2 regions of the Variovorax sp. V15 genome follow, and region 2 is predicted to be linked to the other one. Evidence: predicted binding sites of a transcription regulator. Region 2 holds the regulator's gene; the other holds the start of a gene.

Region 1 (11,738 bases), 2.9 Mb from region 2:
CTTTGCTCCAGCACCATGAACACCTGAGCCCTCGTCCATGCCGCGCTCTTCGGCGCGATCGGTGGCAAGGGCAATTCTTGAATTCATTAATTCTTTTCGAAAGATTCAATCCCAGGAGAGCGCACCACCCGACTGGTATTCGATCACGCGGGTTTCGAAGAAATTGCGCTCTTTCTTCAGGTCAATCATTTCGCTCATCCACGGGAACGGATTTTCTTCGTTCGGGAAGAGCGTTTCGAGGCCGATCTGCTGTGCACGCCGGTTGGCGATGTAGCGCAGGTAGCCCTTGAACATGGAGGCGTTCATGCCGAGCACGCCACGGGGCATGGTGTCTTCGGCGTATCTGTATTCGAGCTCGACGGCGCGCAGGAAGAGCGCCTTGATCTCCGCCTTGAACTCCGCCGTCCAGAGGCCGGGGTTCTCGAGCTTGAGCTGGTTGATCAGGTCGATGCCGAAATTGCAGTGCATCGACTCGTCGCGCAGGATGTACTGGTACTGCTCGGCGGCGCCGGTCATCTTGTTCTGGCGGCCCAGCGCGAGGATCTGCGTGAAGCCGACGTAGAAGAAGAGGCCTTCCATCAGGCAGGCGAACACGATGAGCGACTTCAGCAGCTTCTGGTCGGCCTCGGGCGTGCCGGTGTGGAAGTTGGGGTCGCTGATGGCGTCGATGAACGGGATCAGGAACTGGTCCTTCTCGCGGATCGACGGCACTTCGTTGTAGGCGTTGAAGATCTCGCTCTCGTCCAGGCCGAGCGACTCTACGATGTACTGGTACGCGTGCGTGTGGATCGCTTCCTCGAAAGCCTGGCGCAGCAGGAACTGGCGGCATTCGGGCGCCGTGATGTGGCGGTAGGTGCCCAGCACGATGTTGTTGGCGGCCAGCGAGTCGGCGGTCACGAAGAAGCCGAGGTTGCGCTTGACGATGCGGCGCTCGTCCTCGCTCAGGCCGTTCGGATCTTTCCAGAGCGCGATGTCGCGCGTCATGTTCACTTCCTGCGGCATCCAGTGGTTGGCGCAGGTGGCGAGGTACTTCTCCCACGCCCACTTGTACTTGAACGGCACCAGCTGGTTGACGTCGGTCTGGCCGTTGATGATGCGCTTGTCCGAAGCCTTGACGCGCTGGGTGGATTGGGCGGCGATTGCGGGCGTTGCTGCTGCAGGAGCGGCGGTGGCAACCGGGCGCACCTGCGCGCCGTCATCGAGCGTGCTGAAGGTGCGGAGGGCGGGTTGCGCAATCGAAGACGAAGCCGGAGCGTCCACCGAACGGCCTGCGGGCAATCCGCCGGTCGATGCGTTGTGGTGCTGCAAACCTTGTTGCATATCCTTTGGTAAGGAGGGCTTGACTTCTTCGTCCCAGGTCAACATAGAAAAATCCAATGCTCAAATTATCGGAGTAACGATGTGAGTTGCAAAGTGCTCGTTCACATCGCACGCCATTTATGTGGTTGTTATGTTGCTCGCATGCATCGCGCGATGTCAGTCAATGCCTTGATTGATTGAACGTCGCGCGATTTCGCGAGCACCTCACTGAGTTGTTGTCGCGAGCACCGAAGCGTTTATTGGCACGCTTCGCAGGTCGGATCGTCCACGCCGCAGAACGCGATGTCGGTGGCGGGAATCGCGCTCATCTGCGCCTTTGCCGCAGCAGCAGCGGCTTCGAGCGCGCTCATGCCGGAGGAAGAAGTCGCTTCGCCGTTGCCCGACGACACCGCGTTGAGGCGGCCCGACTGCACCGTCGACTTCTCTGCGTGCGTCGCGCTCTGCGTGCGCAGGTAGTACGTGGTCTTCAGGCCGCGCAGCCATGCGAGCTTGTAGGTGTCGTCGAGCTTCTTGCCCGATGCGCCGGCCATGTAGATGTTCAGCGACTGCGCCTGGTCGATCCACTTCTGGCGACGCGCGGCGGCTTCCACCAGCCACGTGGTCTCGATCTCGAACGCGGTGGCGTAGAGCGCCTTCACGTCCTGCGGCACGCGGTCGATGGGGCGCAGCGAACCGTCGAAGTGCTTCAGGTCCATCACCATCACGTCGTCCCACAGGCCCAGGCGCTTGAGGTCGCGCACCAGGTAGTGGTTGATCACGGTGAATTCGCCCGACAGGTTCGACTTGACCGAGAGGTTGCCGAAGCAGGGCTCGATCGAGGCGTCCACGCCGATGATGTTCGAGATGGTCGCGGTCGGAGCAATCGCCACGCAGTTCGAGTTGCGCATGCCGTCGGCCTTGATCTTCGAGCGCAGCGCGTCCCAGTCGAGGGTGGCCGAGCGGTCGACCTCGACGTAGCCGCCGCGCTGCTTCTCGAGCAGGTCGAGCGAGTCGATCGGCAGCACGCCCTTGTCCCACAGCGAGCCCTTGTAGCTCGAGTACTTGCCGCGTTCCTTGGCCAGCTCGGTCGAGGCCCAGTAGGCGTGGTAGCAGATGGCTTCCATCGACTCGTCGGCGAACTGCACGGCTTCCTGCGAAGCGTAGGGAATGCGCAGTTCGTACAGCGCGTCCTGGAAGCCCATCAGGCCCAGGCCGACCGGACGGTGGCGCAGGTTCGAGTCGCGCGCCTTCTTCACGGCGTAGTAGTTGATGTCGATCACGTTGTCGAGCATGCGCATCGCGGTCGACACGGTCTTCTTCAGCTTCTCCTGGTCGACCTTGCCGTCCTTCAGGTGCTGCAGCAGGTTCACCGAACCCAGGTTGCACACGGCGGTTTCGGTGTCGCTGGTGTTCAGCGTGATCTCGGTGCACAGGTTGGACGAGTGCACGACGCCGGCGTGCTGCTGCGGCGAGCGCACGTTGCAGGCATCCTTGAACGTGATCCAGGGGTGGCCGGTCTCGAACAGCATCGTGAGCATCTTGCGCCACAGATCGGTGGCCTGGATGGTGCGGCTCGGCTTGATCTCGCCGCGGGCAGCCTTCTCTTCGTAGGCGACGTAGGCCTTCTCGAACTCGGCGCCGAACAGGTCGTGCAGGTCGGGCACGTTGGAGGGCGAGAACAGCGTCCAGGTGCCCTTTTCCATCACGCGGCGCATGAACAGGTCAGGGATCCAGTTGGCTGTGTTCATGTCGTGCGTGCGGCGGCGGTCGTCGCCGGTGTTCTTGCGCAGCTCCAGGAACTCCTCGATGTCGAGGTGCCAGGTTTCGAGGTAGGTGCAGACGGCGCCCTTGCGCTTGCCGCCCTGGTTCACGGCCACGGCCGTGTCGTTCACCACCTTCAGGAAGGGCACCACGCCCTGCGATTCGCCGTTCGTGCCCTTGATGTGGCTGCCGAGCGCGCGAACGCGGGTCCAGTCGTTGCCCAGGCCGCCGGCGAACTTCGACAGCAGCGCGTTTTCCTTGATCGACTCATAGATGCCGTCCAGGTCGTCGGGCACCGTGGTCAGGTAGCAGCTCGACAGCTGCGAGCGCAGCGTGCCGGCGTTGAACAGCGTGGGCGTGCTCGACATGAAGTCGAACGAAGACAGCACCTCGTAGAACTCGATGGCGCGCGCTTCGCGGTCGATCTCGTTGAGCGACAGGCCCATGGCCACGCGCATGAAGAAGGCCTGCGGCAGCTCGATGCGGGTCTTGCGCACGTGCAGGAAGTAGCGGTCGTACAGGGTCTGCAGGCCGAGGTAGTCGAACTGGTTGTCGCGCTCGGGTTTCAGGGCCGCGCCCAGGCGGGGCAGGTCGTACTGCAGCAGCTTCTCGTCGAGCAGGTCGTTGTCCACGCCCTTCTTGATGAACTGCGGGAAGTAGTCGGCGTAGGCGGATGCGCGTTCGGCGGGCAGCACTTCGCGGCCGATGATCTCCTTGAAGATCGTGTGCAGCAGCAGGCGTGCGGTGGCGAAGGTGTAGTCGGGGTCTTTTTCGATCAGCGTACGGGCCGCCAGGATCGAGGCCTTGTAGACCTCGTCGAGCGGCACGCCGTCGTACAGGTTGCGCATCGTCTCGGCGACGATGGGAGCGGCCGTGATGCTGTCGCCCAGGCCTTCGCAGGCCGACTCGATCAGGCTCTTGAGCTCGTTCAGGTCGAGCGCGACCAGCTCGCCCTTGTCCAGCACGTGCAGCGCGGGAGCGGCCGGCACTTCCTGCTCGCCCTGCTTCGAGCGCTCCTGCGTGCGGCGCTCGCGGTACAGCACGTAGGCGCGGGCGATCTCATGGTGGCCGCCGCGCATCAGGCCGAGCTCGACCTGGTCCTGCACGTCCTCGATGTGGAAGGTGCCGCCGCCCGGACGGGAACGCACCAGCGCGCGGATCACGCCCTGCGTGAGCGTGTCGACCGTCTCGCGCACGCTGGCCGATGCCGCGCCCTGCGTGCCGTGCACGGCCAGGAAGGCCTTCATCATCGCGATGGCGATCTTGTTCGGCTCGAAGGGAACGACGGCGCCGTTGCGGCGGATGATCTGGTAGTGGGCCAGGTTCTGGCCGGCGGGGGAGCCAGCAGTGTCTCGCTGCTGCTGCGACGGCGTGGAGGGGATGGCACGCGGGGTCGATTGGGGGTTCAGGGCTGTTTGCATTCGCTTCCTCTCAGTTGGCAATTCTTGTTGGATGGCGGCACCTGGCCCGGCGCCGCACCGGTGTACGGTACCGGACGGGGGACACTATATCTAGGGTGCACGGGGCGTACAACCCACTAGATGTAGCGTTTTCCAATGGATACAAGGATTGCCGGTATTACTTCCGCAATAGAACACCTGCAAAGATGCCCCATGAATACTGGCCTATGGTCCTGCAACCCGCATGGGCCGTGGCTTGCAGGCCGATTTGGGCCTGCAGGGCGCATGGTTGCTGCATCGCGCGTTTGAAAGATTCTCTTTGCTGCGGCGCATGAGCGTCGCATCGCAAGCCGCCGCGCGATTGAAAAAATTAGCGCCGGATCACCTGCTCGGGAAACATCTGTGGATTCCAGCCGAGCTGTTCGCGCAGCAGGCGCCAGTCGAAGCCGGCGCCCGGGTCCTGCTTGCGCCCCGGCGCGACGTGCTCGTGGCCGGCGATGTGCCCGACCGGAAAATGCTGCGCGATGGCGGCGCACAGGCTCGCGAGCGTCTCGTATTGAGGCTCCTCGAAGGGCTGGCCTTCCAGGCCCTCCAGCTCGATGCCGATGGAGTAGTCGTTGCAGTTTTCGCGGCCGCGCCAGGACGACACGCCCGCATGCCAGGCGCGGTCGTCGCAGCTCACGAACTGCCAGAGTTCGCCGTTGCGCCGCACGTAGAAATGCGACGAAACCTCCAGCCCGCGTAGGGCCTGGAAGTAGGGGTGCGCGTTCCAGTCGAGCCGGTTGGTGAAAAGCCTCTGCACCTCGTCGCCGCCGTACTCGCCGGGCGGCAGGCTGATCGAGTGCAGCACGATGAGGTCGATCTGCGCGCCCCGCGGCCGGGGCCCGAAGTTGGGAGAGGGCAGGGCTTTCGCGAAGCGGTACCAGCCGGCCCGCCAGAGTGCGTCGCCAGACGCCGGGGGGGCTTCTTCAGTCGTCGGCATGGCTGCTGTTCGCACCATCGTCGCCGTTGGGCGTGGTGATGCCCAGTCGCGCGATGCGGTAGCGGATCTGGCGCAGGCTCATGCCCAGCCGGGCGGCGGCGGCAGTGCGGTTGAAGCCGCTCTCGTGCAGCGCGCGCACGAGAATCTCGCGCTCCTGCTGGTCGAGGTAGGCCTGCAGGTCGGAGGGCAGCGGCGGCGGCGCGGCCCTGGGCGGTGCCACCACGGGCGCACTCGGCGCCGGTGCCGGCACGGCAAGCGCATCGGCACCGACGGGCGACAGCGGGGCTGGCGCGGAGGACGCGGCAGCTTCGGCCGCGGCCGTGAAGCCGCCCATCAGATCCAGATGCAGCTCGTCGCCGTCGTTCAGCGCCACCGCGCGGTGCAGCAGGTTCTCGAGCTCGCGCACGTTGCCGTTCAGCGGATGCTGCGCGAGGCGGCGCAGCAGTTCGTCAGACAGGTGCGGCACCGGCAGCCCGCCGTCTTGTGCGATGCGCGAAAGCAGCGCGTTGCACAGCGCGGGCAGGTCCTCGCGGCGGTCGCGCAATGCGGGCACCGCGATCTCGATCACGTTGAGGCGGTAGAAGAGGTCTTGCCGGAAGCGGCCTGCCTGCACTTCGGAGTGCAGGTCCTTGTGGGTGGCGCTGACGATGCGCACGTCGACGGCTTCTTCCTGCGTCGAGCCGATCGAGCGCACGCTGCGCTCCTGGATCGCGCGCAACAGCTTCGACTGCATCGCCAGCGGCAGGTCGCCGATTTCGTCGAGGAACAGCGTGCCGCCGCGCGCGGCCTGGAAGTAGCCGTCGCGATCCTGCGAGGATCCGGTGTACGAGCCCTTCTTCGCCCCGAAGAACTCGGCCTCGAGCAGGTTCTCGGGAATCGCGCCGCAGTTCACCGCGACGAAGGGCCCTTCGCTGCGCTGGCTGCAGGCATGCACCGCGCGCGCGACCAGTTCCTTGCCGGTGCCCGATTCGCCGCGCACCAGCACCGGCGCCATGCCCCGCGCCACCTTGGCGATGCGTGACTTGACCAGCCGCATCGGCTCCGATTCGCCCACCAGCCGGTCGAGCGCGGCGATGCCGGTGCCGGACGTGGGCGCCGCCTCTGCTTCGGCCCTGTTGCTTCCAGCGGGCGTCGCCTGCACAGGCTTGGCCAGCGGCTGCGGCGTCGTCCGCGCCTGCACGGCGGAAGCCACCACCGCGCGGAACTGCTTGAGGTCGACCGGCTTCGTGAGGTAGTCGAAGGCGCCGGCCTTCAGCGCCTCCACCGCGTTCTCGGCGGAGCCGTAGGCGGTCATCACCACGCAGCGCTCGCTGCGCTGATTCTTCTGGATGCGGTGGATGATTTCCATGCCCTGCCCGTCGGGCAGCCGCATGTCGGTGATCACCGCGTCGAAGCGCGCGGCCTCCAGGTGCTGCCAGGCTTCCGACACGCTGCCCGCCGCCTCGACGCGATAGCCCTCGCGCAGCAGCGTCAGCTCGTACAGCGTGCGCAGATCGGGCTCGTCGTCGATGACCAGGATCTGCGCCGGCCGCTGGGTGGAAGAAGAGGGGGAGTTGCTCACGGGCGCTATTGTGTCAGCCGGTTTTCGCTGGGGGCGAAGCTGACGAAGAATTCGTTGCCCTCGGGCCCGCCCGGCACCAGCGCGCGGCGCTCGTAGCCGATGGTGGCGCCGTGCCGCCGGCACAGTTCGCGGCACAGGAAAAGGCCCAGTCCGCTGGAGCGGCTTTCCGAAGAGAAGAACGGCTCGAACAGGTGCCGCTGCACCGCCGGTTCGAGCGGTGCGCCGTCGCTCCACACCATCAGGCTCGGGCGGCTGGTGCCGCTGCGCTGCAGCGCGGTCAGCACCTGGATCGAGCCCTCGCGCGTGCCGGCGTAGCGCGAGGCGTTGTCCAGCAGGTTCACGATCAGCCGGCGCAGGTGCTCGGCATCGAAGCGCACCTCGCTGGCGGGCGCGTCGAACGACATGAGCACGCCCTTGCGCTGCGTCTGGCGCACCCATTCCTCGGCCAGCACCTGCACCGCAGGGTCGAGCACCAGCTGCTCGCCGAGCGAGAGCACGCGCTGCTGGCGCGCGCGGGAAACGTCGAGCACGTCGTCCACGATGCGCGCCAGGCGCTGCGCGTTGTGCTGCACCATGCTCGTCAGCTTGCGGTGCGCGGGGTCGGTCAGGTCTTCGTTGAGCAGCGCGCTGGCCTGCGTGATGGCGGCCAGCGGGTTGCGGATCTCGTGCGCCACGGCGGCCGACATGCGGCCCATGGCCGCCAGCTTCTCGGTGCGGATGCGGGCCTCGAGCTCGCGCAGGTCCTGCAGGAACATCACGCACAGGCTGTCGGCGCGCTTCTCGCTCGCGGGCGTGAGGCGAGTGCGCACGCGCACCTCGCGCGCCGCGCCGCGCGCCTGCGCCACCGGAATTTCCTCCGTCTGCGGCGCCCGGCGCGCGAAGGTCTGGCGGGCCAGCGCGGCGAGTGCGTGCCAGGCCGGCTGCGCATGCAGCGGGAAGGGCAGCGTCAGCCTGGCCAGGCCCTGGCCGAGGATGGCGTCGGCCGCGGGGTTGGCCGCATGCACCAGGCCCTCGGCGTCGATCACCAGCACGCCTTCGCTCAGCGTCTCGATCACCAGGTCGTTGACCTGCGCCTGCATCTGCGCGCTGCTGCGGTTGCGCTGCGCCACCGCTTCCTCGCGCGCCAGCCGGCGGGCCATCTCGTGCGCGAGCAGCGCCACCACGAAGAATCCGGTGCCGGTGAGCGCCGCCTGCACGAAGCGCGGCGACGAATCGGCTGACTGCTGCAGCCAGTGCCAGCCCGCGTCGGCCAGCAGCAGCAGCGTGACGGTGGCAGTGGTGCCCAGGCTCACGATCATGGTGCCCAGCACCGCGCTCATGAGCACCGGCAGCGCGAACAGCGGCGTGTAGTTGACGTTGCCGCCCTGCAGCACCTGCAAGGCGGCGAAGGCCGCCAGGTCGATGCCGATGGTCATCAGCCACGACGCGGCGAAGCCCCGGATCGGCGGCTGGAAGCGCGAGTAGCGCATGCCCAGCCATGTCGCGGCCAGGTACAGCGCCGAGACGGCGATGGCCGCCGTCTGCATGGTCTGGCCGATCGCGAACGCCACGCCCTGCAGCAGCACCAGCACCAGCGCGACGAAGCAGCGCGCGCCCATGAAGCCGCGCCAGAGGCGGCCCAGCGCCGAGCTCTCGGCCGGGCCCTGGTCGAGCACGTCCCAGTCGGTGACCGGCTCGCCGCGCGACCACAGGGGCGTGCTCATTGCTGCGTGGCGGCTTCGCGGTGCGCGGTGCTGCAGTAGACCGCGCCGCCGGGGCCGGCGATGGCATCGGTCTCCGGCAGGTGCAGGCCGCAATGGGCGCAGCGCACCATGGCCTGCGGCTGGCTGGCGGCCGTGCGCTGCTGTTGCCGTGCCTTGGCCGCGCGCTCGCGCATGGCGTCGTGCATTTCTTCGCGCCGGTTCTTGCGCCAGAGCCAGATCGCGACCCAGAGCACCGCGAGGACGAGGAGGTATTTCATTTCAGGCGGGGGGGCGCGCGAGAACCACTTCGAGCACGAAGCGCGAGCCGACGTAGGCCAGCAGCAGCAGCGCCGAGCCGGCATAGAGCACGCGGCGCGCGGTCCGTCCGCGCCAGCCGAAGCGGGCGCGGCCGATCAGCAGGATCGCGAAGCTGATCCAGGCGAGCACCGAGAAGATGGTCTTGTGGTCCCATTTCCAGGCACGGCCGGCGGCGCCGTACAGCTGCTCGCTGAACAGCAGGCCCGCCAGCAGCGTGGCCGACAGCAGCACGAAGCCGGCGGTGACGAAGCGGAAGGTGAGCCGCTCGAGCGTGAGCAGCGGCACGCCGCCTTGCGGCTCCACGGCCGCGGCCAGGCGGATCTGCTTCTCTGCGCGGGTGATGAGCCAGGCGTGCACCACGGCGGCGCCGAAAAGGCCGTACGAGGCGATGCCCAGCGCCAGGTGCAGCGGCAGCCATGGCGAGGCCGTCACGTGCAGCGGCGTGCCGGGAAACAGGATGGCCAGCAGCACCGCGGCCGCGCCCAGCCAGGCGAGCGCGCGACGCACCTTCAGTTGCGGATACATGCGGCTTTCGACCGCGTAGACAGTGAGCACCAGCCAGGCCGTGACCGACAGCGCGGGCGCGAAACCGAAGCGCGGTTCGCTGCCGACGAGACCATGGGCGAGAGCGGCGGCGTGCAGCAGCCATGCGATCCCGAGCGTCCATTGGGTCGATTGGCGGCTGAATCTGGCGCCGGCGGCGGCGACAAAACCGTAGGCAACCGCGGTGGCGATGCCCAGAGCCACGCCGAGCGGGGAGGGGATCGCTAAAATCATCGGCCGGAGTTTAGCGTCTCGCTATTGCGTTCCCGGCGCCCGGCTTCAAGTTCTTTCCCGTCTCCCAGGCTTCTCATCCGGCCCGCGCCGCAGCGGGCAGCAAGGCATCTCCCTCATGGCCACCGCCCTCACAGAAAAGTTCTCCCGCCTCGTCAAGACGATGAGCGGCCAGGCCCGCATCACCGAAAGCAACGTGCAGGACATGCTGCGCGAGGTGCGCATGGCGCTGCTGGAAGCCGACGTGGCCCTGCCCGTCGTGCGCGATTTCGTCGCCCGCGTGAAGGAGAAGGCGCTCGGCCAGGAAGTGCTGGGCTCGCTCAAGCCGGGCCAGGCGCTGGTGGGCATCGTCAACCGCGAGCTCGCCGCCACCATGGGCGAGGGCGTTTCCGACATCAACCTCGCGGCCCAGCCGCCGGCGGTGATCCTGATGGCCGGCCTGCAGGGCGCCGGCAAGACCACCACCACCGCCAAGCTGGCCAAGCACCTGATCGAGAAGCGCAAGAAGAAGGTGCTCACCGTGTCGGGCGACGTGTATCGCCCCGCCGCCATCGAGCAGCTCAAGACCGTCACCAGGCAGGCCGGCGCCGAGTGGTTCCCGAGCACGCCCGACCAGAAGCCGCTGGACATCGCGCGCGCCGCGCTCGACCACGCCAGGCGCCACTATTTCGACGTACTGCTGGTCGACACGGCCGGCCGCCTGGCCATCGACGAAGTGCTGATGGCCGAAATCAAGCAGCTGCACGCGGCGCTCGACCCGGTCGAAACCCTATTCGTGGTCGACGCCATGCAGGGCCAGGACGCGGTCAACACCGCCAAGGCCTTCAAGGAAGCGCTGCCGCTCACCGGCATCATCCTGACCAAGACCGACGGCGATTCACGCGGCGGCGCGGCGCTGTCGGTGCGGCAGGTGACGGGCGTGCCGATCAAGTTCGCGGGCGTGAGCGAGAAGATCGACGGCCTGGAGGTGTTCGACGCCGAACGCCACGCGGGCCGCATCCTGGGCATGGGCGACATCGTGGCGCTGGTCGAGCAGGTCACGGCCGGTGTAGACGTGGCGGCGGCGCAGAAGCTCGCCGCCAAGGTCAAGAGCGGCGCGGGCTTCGACCTCAACGACTTCCTCGGCCAGCTGCAGCAGATGAAGCAGATGGGCGGCCTCTCCAGCCTGATGGACAAGCTGCCCACGCAGATGGCCGCCAAGGCCAGCGAGGCCGACCTGAGCCGCGCCGAGCGCGACATCCGCCGCAAGGAAGGCATCATCAACAGCATGACTCCGCTGGAGCGGCGCAAGCCCGAGCTGCTGAAGGCCACGCGCAAGCGCCGCATCGCGGCCGGTGCCGGCGTGCAGGTCCAGGAAGTGAACCGCCTGCTCAACGAGTTCGAGCAGATGCAGGGAATGATGAAGAAGATGAAGGGCGGCGGCCTCATGAAGATGATGAAGCGCATGGGCGGCATGAAGGGCCTGGGCGGAATGGGCGGCCCCGGCGGGCCGAAGCTGCCGTTCTGAGCGGACGCCGCACGCACACATATATATAAGAAGGCCCGCCGGGGTGACCGGCGGGCCTTCTGCTTTTCAGGTCCGCGCTTGCTTCAGGCCTGCACTTCGTAGACCGTTTCGTGCGCCTCCACCGGCGCCGGCAGCTCCCAGCGGTGCAGCATGCGCTCGATGCCCGCGTTCGACAGCGTGGTGTCGCGCTCGCGGTTGCGGCGCATCAGCTCCGCGTGCGGCGCTTCCAGGTACACCAGCTCGATGTGCGCGTGGTAGGCCCACAGCAGGTCGAGCGTCTTGGTGCGCATCTGCTGGCTCAGGTGCGTGGCGTTCCAGACGAAGCGTTCCTGCCTGCGCAGCAGCGCCTTCGCCTGGTCGACCGCGTGGTGCGCGGCGAGGCCGTCGTTCTCGCCGTGCTTCAGGCCGAGTTCGGCGCGGGCATCGTCGAAGGACACCACCGGCCAGCCCTTTC
Region 2 (11,738 bases):
ACGCTGGCGGACTTGGCCTTTCACTATTGGGCCACCGATCTGCAGCCGGGCATACCGAATAAGTTGAAGAAGCTTATTGCCGAAGCTGGCGACGTAAGAGTCGGCGCGACGACCGTGCCCGAATACTGGAACCCCAAGAACAATCCGGCTACCTGGCAGCATCTGACGACCTACACCATCGGGCTCAATACGGTGGAATGGGGTGGGCGACCGTCTATTTCGGCGACCGCGATGCAGCCCACTTACAGCGGGGACTACCCCGGGCTGGTCGATGGCTCGGTCTCATGGCCCTATCACAACCGAGTGGATCTCTGGCATACCGCGCTCAACAGCCGCGGCACGTTCACTCCAGCGTCGAATGCCCAGGCGCTTCGCAACGCCGTCAGATCCATCCTCGGCAGGATACTGATCGACACCAGCACGCCTCTAACCTCCATCGCTGCAAGCGCATCGAGGGTGTCGACCGACACGGCCGTCTATCAGGCCGGCTACGACACGGCCGACTGGTCCGGCAACCTCGGCGCCAAGAAGTTCGGCACCGACGGCAAGCTGGTCGCCAAATCCGACTGGTCGGCGCGCGACCTCCTCGATACCCAAATGGCAAGCGCCGGCGCGCACGACCGGGACCGCGTCGTGCTCAGCTTCTCCGGCACCACCGCCGCGTCGGCGGGCCGCGCGGCGACCACCGGCGCGGGCGTGCCTTTCAGGTGGGCCGACTTGAGCGACGCTCAGAAGGCCGCGCTCAAGGCCAGCACCGACACCGGCGCCGAGAGCACCGCCTTCGGCAGGGCCGTGCTCGACTTCCTGCGCGGCGATCGCAGCAACGAGGGCACCGGCCGCCAGTTCCGCAAGCGCGGCCATGTGCTTGGCGACATCGTGGGCTCCAGCGTCTGGTACGCGGGACAGCCGAAGAGCGGCTTCACCGGCGACGCCTATGCGGCCTTCGCGGCCATCCCCCGCGCGCCGATGGTCTATGTGGGCGCCAACGACGGCATGCTGCATGCCTTCAATGCGAGCACCGGCAAGGAGGCGTTCGCCTACGTGCCCGAAGGCCTCTACGGCACGGCGGCGGCGCCGAATCTCAACCGGCTCAGCGAAGCCGGCTACACCCATCGGTACTACGTCGACGGCAGTCCCTTCGTCGCCGACATCTACATGGGGCAGAAATCCCCGGTCAGGACGACCGACGAGCAGAAGGCGGCGAACTGGAAGTCCTTGCTGGTGGGCACGCTGGGCGCGGGTGGCAAGGGCTACTTCGTGCTCGACGTCACCAGGCCCGAGAACGTCGACGAGCGCAAGGCCGCCAGCATCGCGCTGATCGACACGACCGCGCTTGCGGATGACGACCTGGGCCATCAGTTCCAGCAGCCCGCGCTCGATTCCTTCTCGGGGCGGGCGCTTCAGGTCGCGCAGTTGAGCAACGACCGAAAGGCCCTGATCCTGGGCAACGGCTACAACAGCAAGAGCGAGAAAGCCGTGCTGTGGATCCAGTATCTCGATGGCGACAAGGAGATCCTCAAGATTCCCGCCCCGGCCACGCAGGGGAAAGACACGGGCAACGGGCTGTCCGCGCCACGTCCGGTCGACCATGACGGCGACGGCAAGGTCGATCTCGTCTACGCCGGCGACCTGCTCGGCAATCTCTGGAAGTTCGACCTCAGCAGCACCGACAGCCGCCGGTGGACGGCCACCATCGGGCCCTTCGACAAGCGCCGCGCGGCCGGTTCGGAGTCTGCCTCCGGCCTCGACGACAAGCCGTTGTTCGCGGCAGGCGCCAGCCAGCCGATCACGGCAGCGCCCCTCGTGGTCGGGCATCCCCGAGGAGGCTACATGGTGGTGTTCGGCACCGGACGGCTGTTCGCCTCGGGCGACGAGAGCTCCACTGCGGACCAATACCTTTACGGCATTCGTGACCCGGCCAACGGGAGCTCCGGCACCGCGGCCTCCACCGACCTGGTGGCGCAGACCATCGGGGATACCCCCGTCCACGAAGGCGATACCGAATTGCGCACCGTCTCCCGCAACGGCGTGAGCTTCGGCGGTTCGCAGGCCCGGCGCGGCTGGTATCTGAAGCTGCCGACGGCGGGCGAGCGCGTCGTCTATCCCGGCCAAGCCTTGGGCAGCGGCATCGGCCTGTTCTCGACAACCATTCCTGGATCGAGCAGCAACTCTGTCGACTGCACGGCGGGAACGGGCGACGACGGGTGGTCGCTGCTGATCGACTTCTTCAGCGGCTCCGCGCCGGCGGGCATTTCGTACACCACGGCCGGCGCGGTGGGCGCCTACGCGGGGTTCCGAAACCGCTCCGGCCGAGGCGACCTCGTCCTGCAACCCCAGAACCGGCAGAAGGGCGCCGACGTGATCTGCAATGCCGCGGGCGACTGCAAGTCAGTCACGCGGCCGGACAACGTACGCCGCTTCGGCTGGCGCAGCCTGATCTCGAGCAACTGAAACGGAAACCATGGACAACCATCCCGGAGCACAAGCCGGCCGGCGAACTCGTTCGCGCGGCTTCACGTTGATCGAACTCATGATCGTGACGGCGGTGATCGGTATCCTCGCCGCCATCGCATATCCCAGCTATACGCGTTATGTGCTGCGGGCCAAGCGTGCAGATGCGAAGCAGCAACTGCTGCAGGCGGCGCAATGGAACGAGCGCTACCTGACAGCCAACGGCAGATATCCGCCCACCAGCGTTGCGTTGCCGGCCGGGCTGAAGCAGTCGCCGTCGTCCGGCTCGGCCAGCTACGACATCGGCTATGTCGACAGGAGCGAGAGCAGCTACACCCTGAAGGCCGTACCTCAGGGCGCTTCAGCCGCAGACGAGTGCGGCACGCTCACGGTGAACCATCAAGGAGTCAAGCTGGCCGGAGGACGCACGAGCGTCGCGGATTCGCTGGTTCAGCTATGTTGGACCCGCTGAGGGCCGGCCGGGGAAGGGCGGCAGCGTCGATCAGATGTCGCGCAGCAGCTGCCGGAACTCGTCCACGTCCTCGAAGCTGCGGTACACCGAGGCGAAGCGAACGTAGGCGACCTTGTCGAGCTTCTTGAGTTCGCGCATGACGAGTTCGCCGACCTTGGTCGAGTCGATCTCTCGCAGGCCGCTGGCCAGCAGCTTCTGCTCGATGCGCAGCAGCGCGTTGTCGATCTGCTCGATGCTCACGGGGCGCTTGCGCAGCGCCAGCATCATGGAGGCGCGCACCTTGGTCGAGTCGAAGTCGGCGCGGCTGCCGTCCTTCTTCACGACCACGGGAAAGTTGACGTCGGGCCGCTCGTAGGTGGTGAAGCGCTTGTCGCAGGCGCTGCACTGGCGGCGCCTGCGGACGAAGTCGGCGTCTTCCGAAACGCGGGTCTCGACGACCTGCGTTTCAAGATGGCCGCAAAACGGGCATTTCATGCGGCCAGGACTTCTTTCTTCTTTCTACGGGCCGACAACAGATCAGCGGTAGACCGGGAACCGGCTGGTCAGGGCGTGAACCTTGGCGCGCACGGCTTCGATGTTCGCCGCGTCGCGCGGGTTCTCGAGCACGTCGGCAACCAGGTTGGCAGTGATGCGGGCCTCTTCGTCCTTGAAGCCGCGGGTGGTCATGGCGGGGGTGCCGATGCGCACACCGCTGGTGACCATCGGCTTTTCGGGGTCGTTGGGGATCGCGTTCTTGTTGATCGTCATGTGGGCGCTGCCCAGCACGGCTTCGGCTTCCTTGCCGGTGATGCCCTTGGCGCGCAGGTCGACCAGCATCACGTGGCTTTCGGTGCGTCCGCTCACGATGCGCAGGCCGCGCTGGGTGAGGGTCTCGGCCACGATCTGGGCGTTCTTGACCACCTGCTGCTGGTAGGCCTTGAACTCGGGCGACATGGCTTCCTTGAACGCGACGGCCTTGGCGGCGATCACGTGCATCAGCGGGCCGCCTTGGAGGCCCGGGAAGATCGCGCTGTTGATGGCCTTCTCGTGCTGCGACTTCATCAGGATGATGCCGCCGCGCGGGCCGCGCAGGCTCTTGTGGGTGGTGGAGGTGACGATGTCGGCGTGCGGCACCGGGTTGGGGTACACGCCCGCAGCCACGAGGCCGGCGTAGTGGGCGATGTCGACCATGAAGATCGCGCCGACGTCCTTGGCCACCTTGGCGAAGCGCTCGAAATCGATGCGCAGCGAGTAGGCCGAGGCGCCCGCGATGATCAGCTTGGGCATGTGCTCATGCGCCTTGCGCTCCATCGCGTCGTAGTCGATCTCTTCCTTGTCGTTCAGGCCGTAGCTCACGACGTTGAACCACTTGCCGCTCATGTTCAGCGGCATGCCGTGGGTCAGGTGGCCGCCTTCGGCCAGGCTCATGCCCATGATGGTGTCGCCGGGCTTCAGGAAGGCGAGCATCACGGCTTCGTTGGCCGAGGCGCCGCAGTGCGGCTGCACGTTGGCGGCGTCGGCGCCGAAGATCTGCTTGACGCGGTCGATGGCCAGCTGCTCGGCCACGTCGACGTGCTCGCAGCCGCCGTAGTAGCGCTTGCCCGGGTAACCCTCGGCGTATTTATTGGTGAGCTGCGAGCCCTGTGCGGCCATGACGGCCGGGGAGGCGTAGTTCTCGCTGGCGATCAGCTCGATGTGGTGTTCCTGGCGTGCGTTCTCGGCTTGAATCGCGGCCCAGATTTCGGGGTCGGTCTGTTCGACCAGGATATTGCGTTGGTACATGGCAGTCCTTTGAAGACGAGGTCCTTGTTCTTCAACCAAACAAGGGCTGCCCAGGCGAACGGCTGAACGCCTGTGTGACCAGGCGGTACGCTTCCCAGTGGTATTCCACGTCAGCGCGGGGCACCTTGCAGAGTGCTGCGCCTATCGCCAGTCGCGTACCGGGCGAGTGTAGCTCAGGAGGCTGTACCCGCGCGGCGAAAACTCCTTCAGGAAACGGAGGAGAGCAGGGCCACCTTCGCCGGCTCGCTGCCTTCCTCGCGCTTGGCGGGAGGCGCCGCCACCGGGATCGGCTGCGGACGCACGGTCGGCGTGATCGTCGACGGCGCGCGGCCGTTGGCGACCTGCAGCAGGCGCTCGTGCTCGGCCATCACCTTGGCGGCGTAGCCGCCGTCGTCCTCGAGGTTGGCCGCGCCCACGTAGTAGCGCAGGCCGCCTTCGAGGGAGCCGGCGCGGGCGATGCATTCCTGCAGCACCTTCACACCGACGCGCATGTTGGTGACCGGGTCGAACGCGGTGAGCGTGCCGCCCGCGCTTTCGTACTTGTCGCCGTGCACGCGGGTCATGACCTGCATCAGGCCCTGGGCGCCGACCTGGCTCTGGGCGAAGGGATTGAAGCTGGATTCGACGGCCATGATCGCGAGGATCAGGGTCGGGTCGATCTTCGTGCGCTTGCCGATGCCGTAGGCCTCGGCCACCAGCACGCTCAGCGGCTCGGCGGCCACGCGGTACTTCTTGCTCAGCCAGTAGGCCACGGCCGCCTGCTGCTTGGGCAGGTCGGCGGGGCTCGCGGCCGTGGTGCGCTCGATGGCGGTCGGCTCGAGGTCGGTGGCTTCGGGCGCGGGCTTGCGCGACTGCAGCCAGCCCATCAGCTCCTCTTCGCCGGTCTTGCGCAGGTCGGGCCGCGCCACCAGGGCGAGGGCCGCGAACACGATGGCCAGACCGACCAGTGCAAACCCGTTGTGGGTGATTTCAAAAAAGCCGTCTGCCACGTCGGACAGGAAAGTCCGTAGCCCGCGGGCCGTGACATCAAACGCCTTGTTCATCGCTCTTCCTTTCTGTGCGGCACCCGATTCGCAACGCCATCGAAGGCGAGGGATGAAGGCAGCGGCGCTTGGATTGGTACGAATCAGGCTCCGCGCAAGGAGTGTGGGGTTGGTTGGGAGCGCGGCGGCCTGATCAAGCCGGGGGAATTCGGCAGCGGATTCAGGTGGCCCCTCTGCGTCGGGCAGTCAGGGCAGCGCGGATTCTAGCGTGGCTAAATACCCGGTCAAGTATAAGTATTTGTTTTCTTATGCTAATAGTTGTTTAAAAAATGGCTCTCACCGAGGCGTTTCGGCTTAGGGGAAATCCCTTTGTAAAACACGTTTGCAATCGGAGGGAGCGACGCCTAATCTGGACGGGCCTGGCTTTTCAGGCGTTCTTCCGAGGCCCGGGAAACCCGAGGTGCAAGTCCGAGGGTTCGGCGGTCGAGGAGCCACGGTGGCAATCTCTTGCTGCCAGCACGGCGGGAACCATTGACTTCCCGTCGCGCGAATCGATGGCATGGGTTTTGGGCCCGCCATCAAGCCGGTGACTAGACATTCCGTCGACTCACCGGGCTTTCTTCATCTGGGAGACCCGATGAAGACCTTTCTTCGGTAATTCTTCCGCGACGAGGCCTGCGTCCTTTCTGCGTACCTAGCGTCGGCGCATGTTTGCGGCACACTCCAGCGATGGACGTAGCTTCGATCAAACAGAACAAATGGGTGCGGCGTGGGATCGTCGCGTTGCTTGCGTTGCTGGCCATCTGGGTCATCGCCTGGCTGGCAGTGCCGCCGATCGCGAAGAGCCAGCTCCAGAAGATCGCGAGCGAGAAGCTCGGCCGCCAGGTCACCGTCGGCAAGATCGACTTCAAGCCCTGGACCCTCGAACTCACGCTGGACGACCTGCGCATCGCCACCGCCGATGGCAGCAAGCCGCAGGTGGCGGTCAACCGCATCTATGCCGACGCCGAGCTGCAGTCGATCTTCCGCCTCGCGCCGGTGATCGACGCCGTCACCATCGACGGCCCGGCCATCCTGCTCACCCACCTGGCCGACGGCAAATACGACATCGACGACATCCTGGCCAGGCTCGCGGCCGGCCCGCCGCCCGACCCGAACGCCAAGCCCGCGCGCTTCGCCATTTACAACATCGCGATCAATGGCGGCTCGGTCGACTTCGACGACCAGACCGTCAAGCGCAAGCACGAGCTGCGCGACTTCGTGCTCAAGGTGCCTTTCCTGAGCAACCTCGACTCCAAGCGCGACATCAACACCGAGCCCAAGCTCGCCTTCGCGCTCAACGGCAGCAAGTTCGACTCGGCCGCCTTCACCACGCCCTTCGCCGACAGCCGCAAGACCGACGCCCACGTGCAGTTCAAGGGGCTCGACCTGGTGCCGTACCTCGGCTACATCCCGGGCGGCCTGCCGGTGAAGCTGCAGGCGGGCAGCCTGGACGCCGACCTGAAGATCGGCTTCGAGCAGGCCGCCACTACCGGGCTGAAGATCACCGGCACGGTCGAGGCCCACACCACCAAGGTCGCCGACGCGCGCGGGCGCGACCTGCTGGCCTTCGAGTCGCTCAAGCTGGGGCTGGCCGACGTGCGTCCGCTGGAGTCGGTGTTTCATCTGAGCGAGGTGGCCCTGGCCAACCCTCAGCTCGCCGTGGCCCGCGACGCGGCCGGCAGGCTCAACCTGCTCGCGACCGACCCGGCGACCGGTGCGGCGGAGAAGGTCGCCCCGCCGCCCGCCGCGGCGGCTAGCGCGCCGGCGGCAGGCAAGCCCGCGCCGAAGCCGGCGCTGAAGGTGCATGTGGACAAGGTGGCCCTGAACGGCGGCCGCATCGGCTGGCGCGACGAAACCGTCAACCCCGCCGCAGCCGTCGACCTGACCGACCTCGGCATCGACGTCGCGGGCGTCACCTGGCCGATGGAGAAGCCGGCCGAATTCAGCGGCAGCACTGCCGTCGCCGGCGCCTCGCTCAAGTTCAAGGGCAGCGCCACCGACAAGGTGGCCGACGTGCAGACCGAGGTCGACGCGCTGCCGCTGTCGCTGGCCGCCCCCTATCTGGCGCAGAGCCTCGAGCCCACGCTCGACGGCAAGCTCAGCGGCCAGATCGACATCGCCTGGGCCCAGCCCGACCTGAAGTTCAAGGCGCGCCGCGTTGCTGCCGACGGCCTGGCGCTGACCCAGGGCAAGACCGCGCTGGCCAGTGTCGGGCGCTTCGAGCTGGTCGACGCCGAGGCCGACATGACGAAGCACACGCTGAACGTGGCTTCGTTCACCGCGACCAATCCCAAGATCCGCGTGGAGCGCGACAGCGAGAAGCGCTGGATGTTCGAGCGCTGGCTCAAGACGCCCGCCGGCGGCAGCACGAAGGAGGCCGAAGCCAAGGTCGCCGCACCCAAGCCCGCGGCCGCCGAAACGCCGCAGGCCGGTGCCAACACCAAGCCCTGGGCGCTGACCGTCGGCACGCTGGCGGTCGACAACGGCGCGCTCTCTTATTCAGACAAGGCAGGCGCAACGCCGGTGACGGTCGAGGTCACGGCCTTCAAGCTGCACGCCCAGAAGCTCGCGCCCGAAACCAATACGACTTCGCCGCTGGAGGTTTCGGGCCGCATCGGCTCCGGGCGTTCCGACCCCGGCCGCTTCGACTACAAGGGCAACATCGTGCTCAAGCCGCTGGCGGCCGAGGGCAGGGTGGAGATCGCGTCCTTCCCCGCGCACGCCTTCAAGGCCTATTACGCCGATTCCCTCAATGTCGACATCCGCCGCGCCTTCGCGAGCTATCGCGGCACGGTGCGCTACGCGACGTCGCCGGCGGGCATGAGCGTCAAGCTGGCCGGCGACACCGCGCTGGACGACTTCCGCGCCAACAGCGTCTCGCTGACCCAGTCGCCCGGCTTCGACCGCAACAACAACCAGCTGCTGAGCTGGAAGACGCTGAGCCTGCGCGGCCTGCAGGTCAGCCTCGCGCCCAGCGCGCCGCCGAACGTGGACGTGCGCGAAACCACGCTGACCGACTTCTTTGCCCGCGTGATCGTCGACCCCACCGGCCGGCTGAACCTGCTGAGCCTGACCAAGAAGGGCGAGGCCGAAGCGGCCGCTGCCGCCGCGGCAGCTGGCGAGGCCAGCACCCGCAAGGGCCCGGGCGGCACGACCACCACCACGGCAGCCAAGGCCTCGGCGCCGAAGGCCGCCGGCGGCAGGCCGATGTCGGCCGAGGAAATGGTCGGCGCGGCTCCCGAACCCGCCAAGCCGGCGGCGGCAACCGCTGCCGCGCCGGCGGCCCCAGCCGATTCGGGGCCGGCGCCGGTCATCAACTTCGGCCCGATGAGCCTGGTCAACGGCAAGATCGACTTCACCGACCTCTTCGTCAAGCCCAACTACTCGGCCGACCTGAGCGAGCTGACCGGCAAGCTCAGCTCGTTCTCGTCGAACCCGCCCAAGGGCGAGAGCGGCCGGCCCGCGCTCGCCGACCTCGAGCTGCGCGGCAAGGCGCAGCAGACCGCGGCGCTGGAAATCACCGGCAAGCTCAACCCGCTGGCCAAGCCGCTCGAACTCGACATCACCGCCAGGATGCGCGACCTCGACCTGGCGCCGCTGTCGCCGTACTCGGTGCGCTACGCCGGCCACGGCATCGAGCGCGGCAAGATGAGCATGGACGTCAACTACAAGGTCGCGCCCGATGGCCAGCTCACCGCCACCAACAAGCTGGTGCTCAACCAGCTGCAGTTCGGCGACGAGGTTGCGGGGTCCACCAACAGCCTGCCGGTGAAGCTCGCCGTGGCGCTGCTGGCCGACCGCAACGGCGTGATCGACGTCGACCTGCCGCTCAGCGGCTCGCTCAATGACCCGCAGTTCAGCGTCGGCCCGCTGATCTGGAAGGCCGTGGTCAACCTGGTCGTGAAGGCCGTGACGGCGCCGTTCAGCCTGCTCACGGGCGGCCTGGGCGGCGGCAGCGGCGAATCGAGCGCCATCACCTTCGAACCCGGCAGTTCCGAATTGAGCGCATCCGCTAGGGAAAGCCTGGACAAGGTCGCCAAGGCGCTGACCGACCGGCCCACGCTGCAGATGACGGTGGTGGGCACCTCCAGCCTCGAGAAGGAGCGCGATGCCTACCAGCGCCAGCGGGTGCGCCAGCTTGCCTATGCGGAGAAGCGCCGCGTCGCGGTGCGCGGCGGCCAGACCGGCACCGACGTGCCGCCCGTCACCGACGCCGAATACCCCGAGCTGCTGACCGCCGTGTACAAGCGCGCCGACATCACGAAGCCGCGCAACATCGTCGGCCTGGCGAAGGACCTGCCGCTGCAGGACATGGAAAAGCTGCTGTTCGCCAGCGTGCCCGTCGACGAGGAGTCGATGCGCCAGCTCGCCGTGGAGCGCGGCGCGGCGGTGCGCGACTACCTGCTTGCGAAGAAGCTGCCGAGCGAGCGGCTCTTCCTGGGCGCGGTGCGCACGAGCGCCAGCGGCAGCGACTGGAAGCCGGGCGCCGAGCTCAGCCTGACCATGAAGTAGGGCTGAACAGGCACGGCGCGGCGGCCCGATCCGTCGCGCCGACTTGGTTTTTTCCCAAGGCTTGCTATATATGTAGTCCGCCAGCTTCCCCGCCCACGACCCCGCCGAGCACCTCCGTTTCACGACGGAGTTCAGTGGCCGGCCGCAAGTGGGTGAAAATGTCGATGTGCGCCGGCCTTTGCCGGCGCCTTCGCTTTCTCTACCAAGACAACGATTTCGCGCAGTGACCTCTACTCCTTCCAAGCCACACGACATTCAGGCCCTCGACACGCTGACCGGCGGCGCCTTCACCGCGCCGACCTCCGGCGAGCGCGCCGCGCGCATCCGCGACTGGCTCGCGGGCAACCCCGCGCCCGAGCAGATGCAGGAAGTCTTCAAGGAGCTGAGCGGGCGTGACAAGGGCGCCGCGCGCCTGCTGCGCGAAAAGCTCGACGAGCTCAAGCGCGCCAAGGGCCAGGAGGCGATCGCCGCCGAATGGGCCCAGAAGGCGCAAGCGCTGCTCGCCCAGTCCAAGCTCAACATCGCCGACGCGCTCGCCTGGCAGCGCGATGCCGCCAAGGCCGGGGCTCCGCTGTCGCGCGAGCCGCTGGCCGGCCTGAAGCTCAAGCTGTCGGAGCGCGTCAAGGGCATCGAAGACCTGCAGCACCGTGCACAGGTGCATCGCGAAGCTGCCGTGCTGCTGGCGCAGCGCTTCGAGGTGCTGTCCACCAAGGGCTGGCAGGACGCCCAGGTCGCCGAGGAATCGCTGCGCGCCGATGTCACGCACTGGCAGCAGCAGGCCGCCGAGATCGTGGCCGATGCCAACTGGAACAGCCTCGACGCCAAGTTCGCGCCGCAGCTCGAATCGTCCAGGTCGCAACTGCTGGTGGTGTCCGACGCCTTCCACAGCGCGCTGGCCCAGGCCGTTGCCGCCGCCGCGGATGCCGCCGCGCCGCTGCCGCCTGTGCCCGTGTGGGCCGACGAGCTGCGCGCCGCGCGCGGTGAAGTCGTGGCGCCCAAGCCCGCTGCTCCCGCTCGCCCGGCTGCGCCCAAGGTCGACCCGGCCGTGCGCGCCGCCGCCCAGGAAGCCGTGCAGGCCGCGCTCGCCAAGCTCGAGCAGGAAACTGCCGAAGGCCACGGCAAGGCCAGCGCCGGCGCGGCCGCCGCGCTGCGCGCCGTGCTCAAGGAGCATGGCAAGCTGGTCGACGCACCGCTCGAAGCCCGCGTGCATGCCGCGCTGGTCGCCGCCGGCGAACTCGAAGGCTGGCAGCGCTGGAGCGCCGACAAGGTGCGCGAAGATCTGGTCGCCAAGGCCGAGGGCCTGCTCAAGCGCCCTGAAGGCCAGGCCCTCGGCGGCCGCAAGATGCAGGAAACGCTGCGCTCGCTGCGCGACCAGTGGAAGCAGGCCGACCAGGGCGGGGTGCCGAACCACGCGCTGTGGAAGCGCTTCGACGAAGCCTGCAACGAAGCCCACAAGGTGGTCGAGGCCTGGCTCGAGAAGGTTCGCGCCGACGCGGCCGAGCACCGCGCGCTGCGCG

What was found. The regulator NrdR, encoded in region 2, represses ribonucleotide reductase genes. The targets are predictions, from matches to a motif close to CACNANATNTNGTG.
Region 1: a site for NrdR is predicted at 4,564-4,577, ahead of ACAM57_RS26985 (ribonucleoside-diphosphate reductase subunit alpha). Genes of this name have one in related genera too.

What each region holds. Positions count from the first base shown of each region.
Region 1 is NZ_AP028659.1:5,661,904-5,673,641, reverse strand. It holds gene ACAM57_RS26990 (ribonucleotide-diphosphate reductase subunit beta) at 106-1,365, opposite strand; gene ACAM57_RS26985 (ribonucleoside-diphosphate reductase subunit alpha) at 1,557-4,481, opposite strand; gene ampD (1,6-anhydro-N-acetylmuramyl-L-alanine amidase AmpD) at 4,831-5,442, opposite strand; gene ACAM57_RS26975 (sigma-54 dependent transcriptional regulator) at 5,429-7,003, opposite strand; gene ACAM57_RS26970 (nitrogen regulation protein NR(II)) at 7,009-8,706, opposite strand; gene ACAM57_RS26965 (PP0621 family protein) at 8,703-8,963, opposite strand; gene ACAM57_RS26960 (inner membrane protein YpjD) at 8,965-9,780, opposite strand; gene ffh (signal recognition particle protein) at 9,896-11,284, shown strand; gene ACAM57_RS26950 (AAA family ATPase) at 11,368-11,738, opposite strand, start outside.
Region 2 is NZ_AP028659.1:2,800,635-2,812,372, forward strand. It holds gene ACAM57_RS13150 (pilus assembly protein) at 1-2,451, shown strand, start outside; gene ACAM57_RS13155 (type IV pilin protein) at 2,462-2,923, shown strand; gene nrdR (transcriptional regulator NrdR) at 2,954-3,397, opposite strand; gene glyA (serine hydroxymethyltransferase) at 3,440-4,684, opposite strand; ZMP/ZTP riboswitch at 4,726-4,849, opposite strand; gene ACAM57_RS13170 (lytic transglycosylase domain-containing protein) at 4,891-5,727, opposite strand; gene ACAM57_RS13175 (DUF748 domain-containing protein) at 6,397-10,221, shown strand; gene ACAM57_RS13180 (DUF349 domain-containing protein) at 10,445-11,738, shown strand, end outside.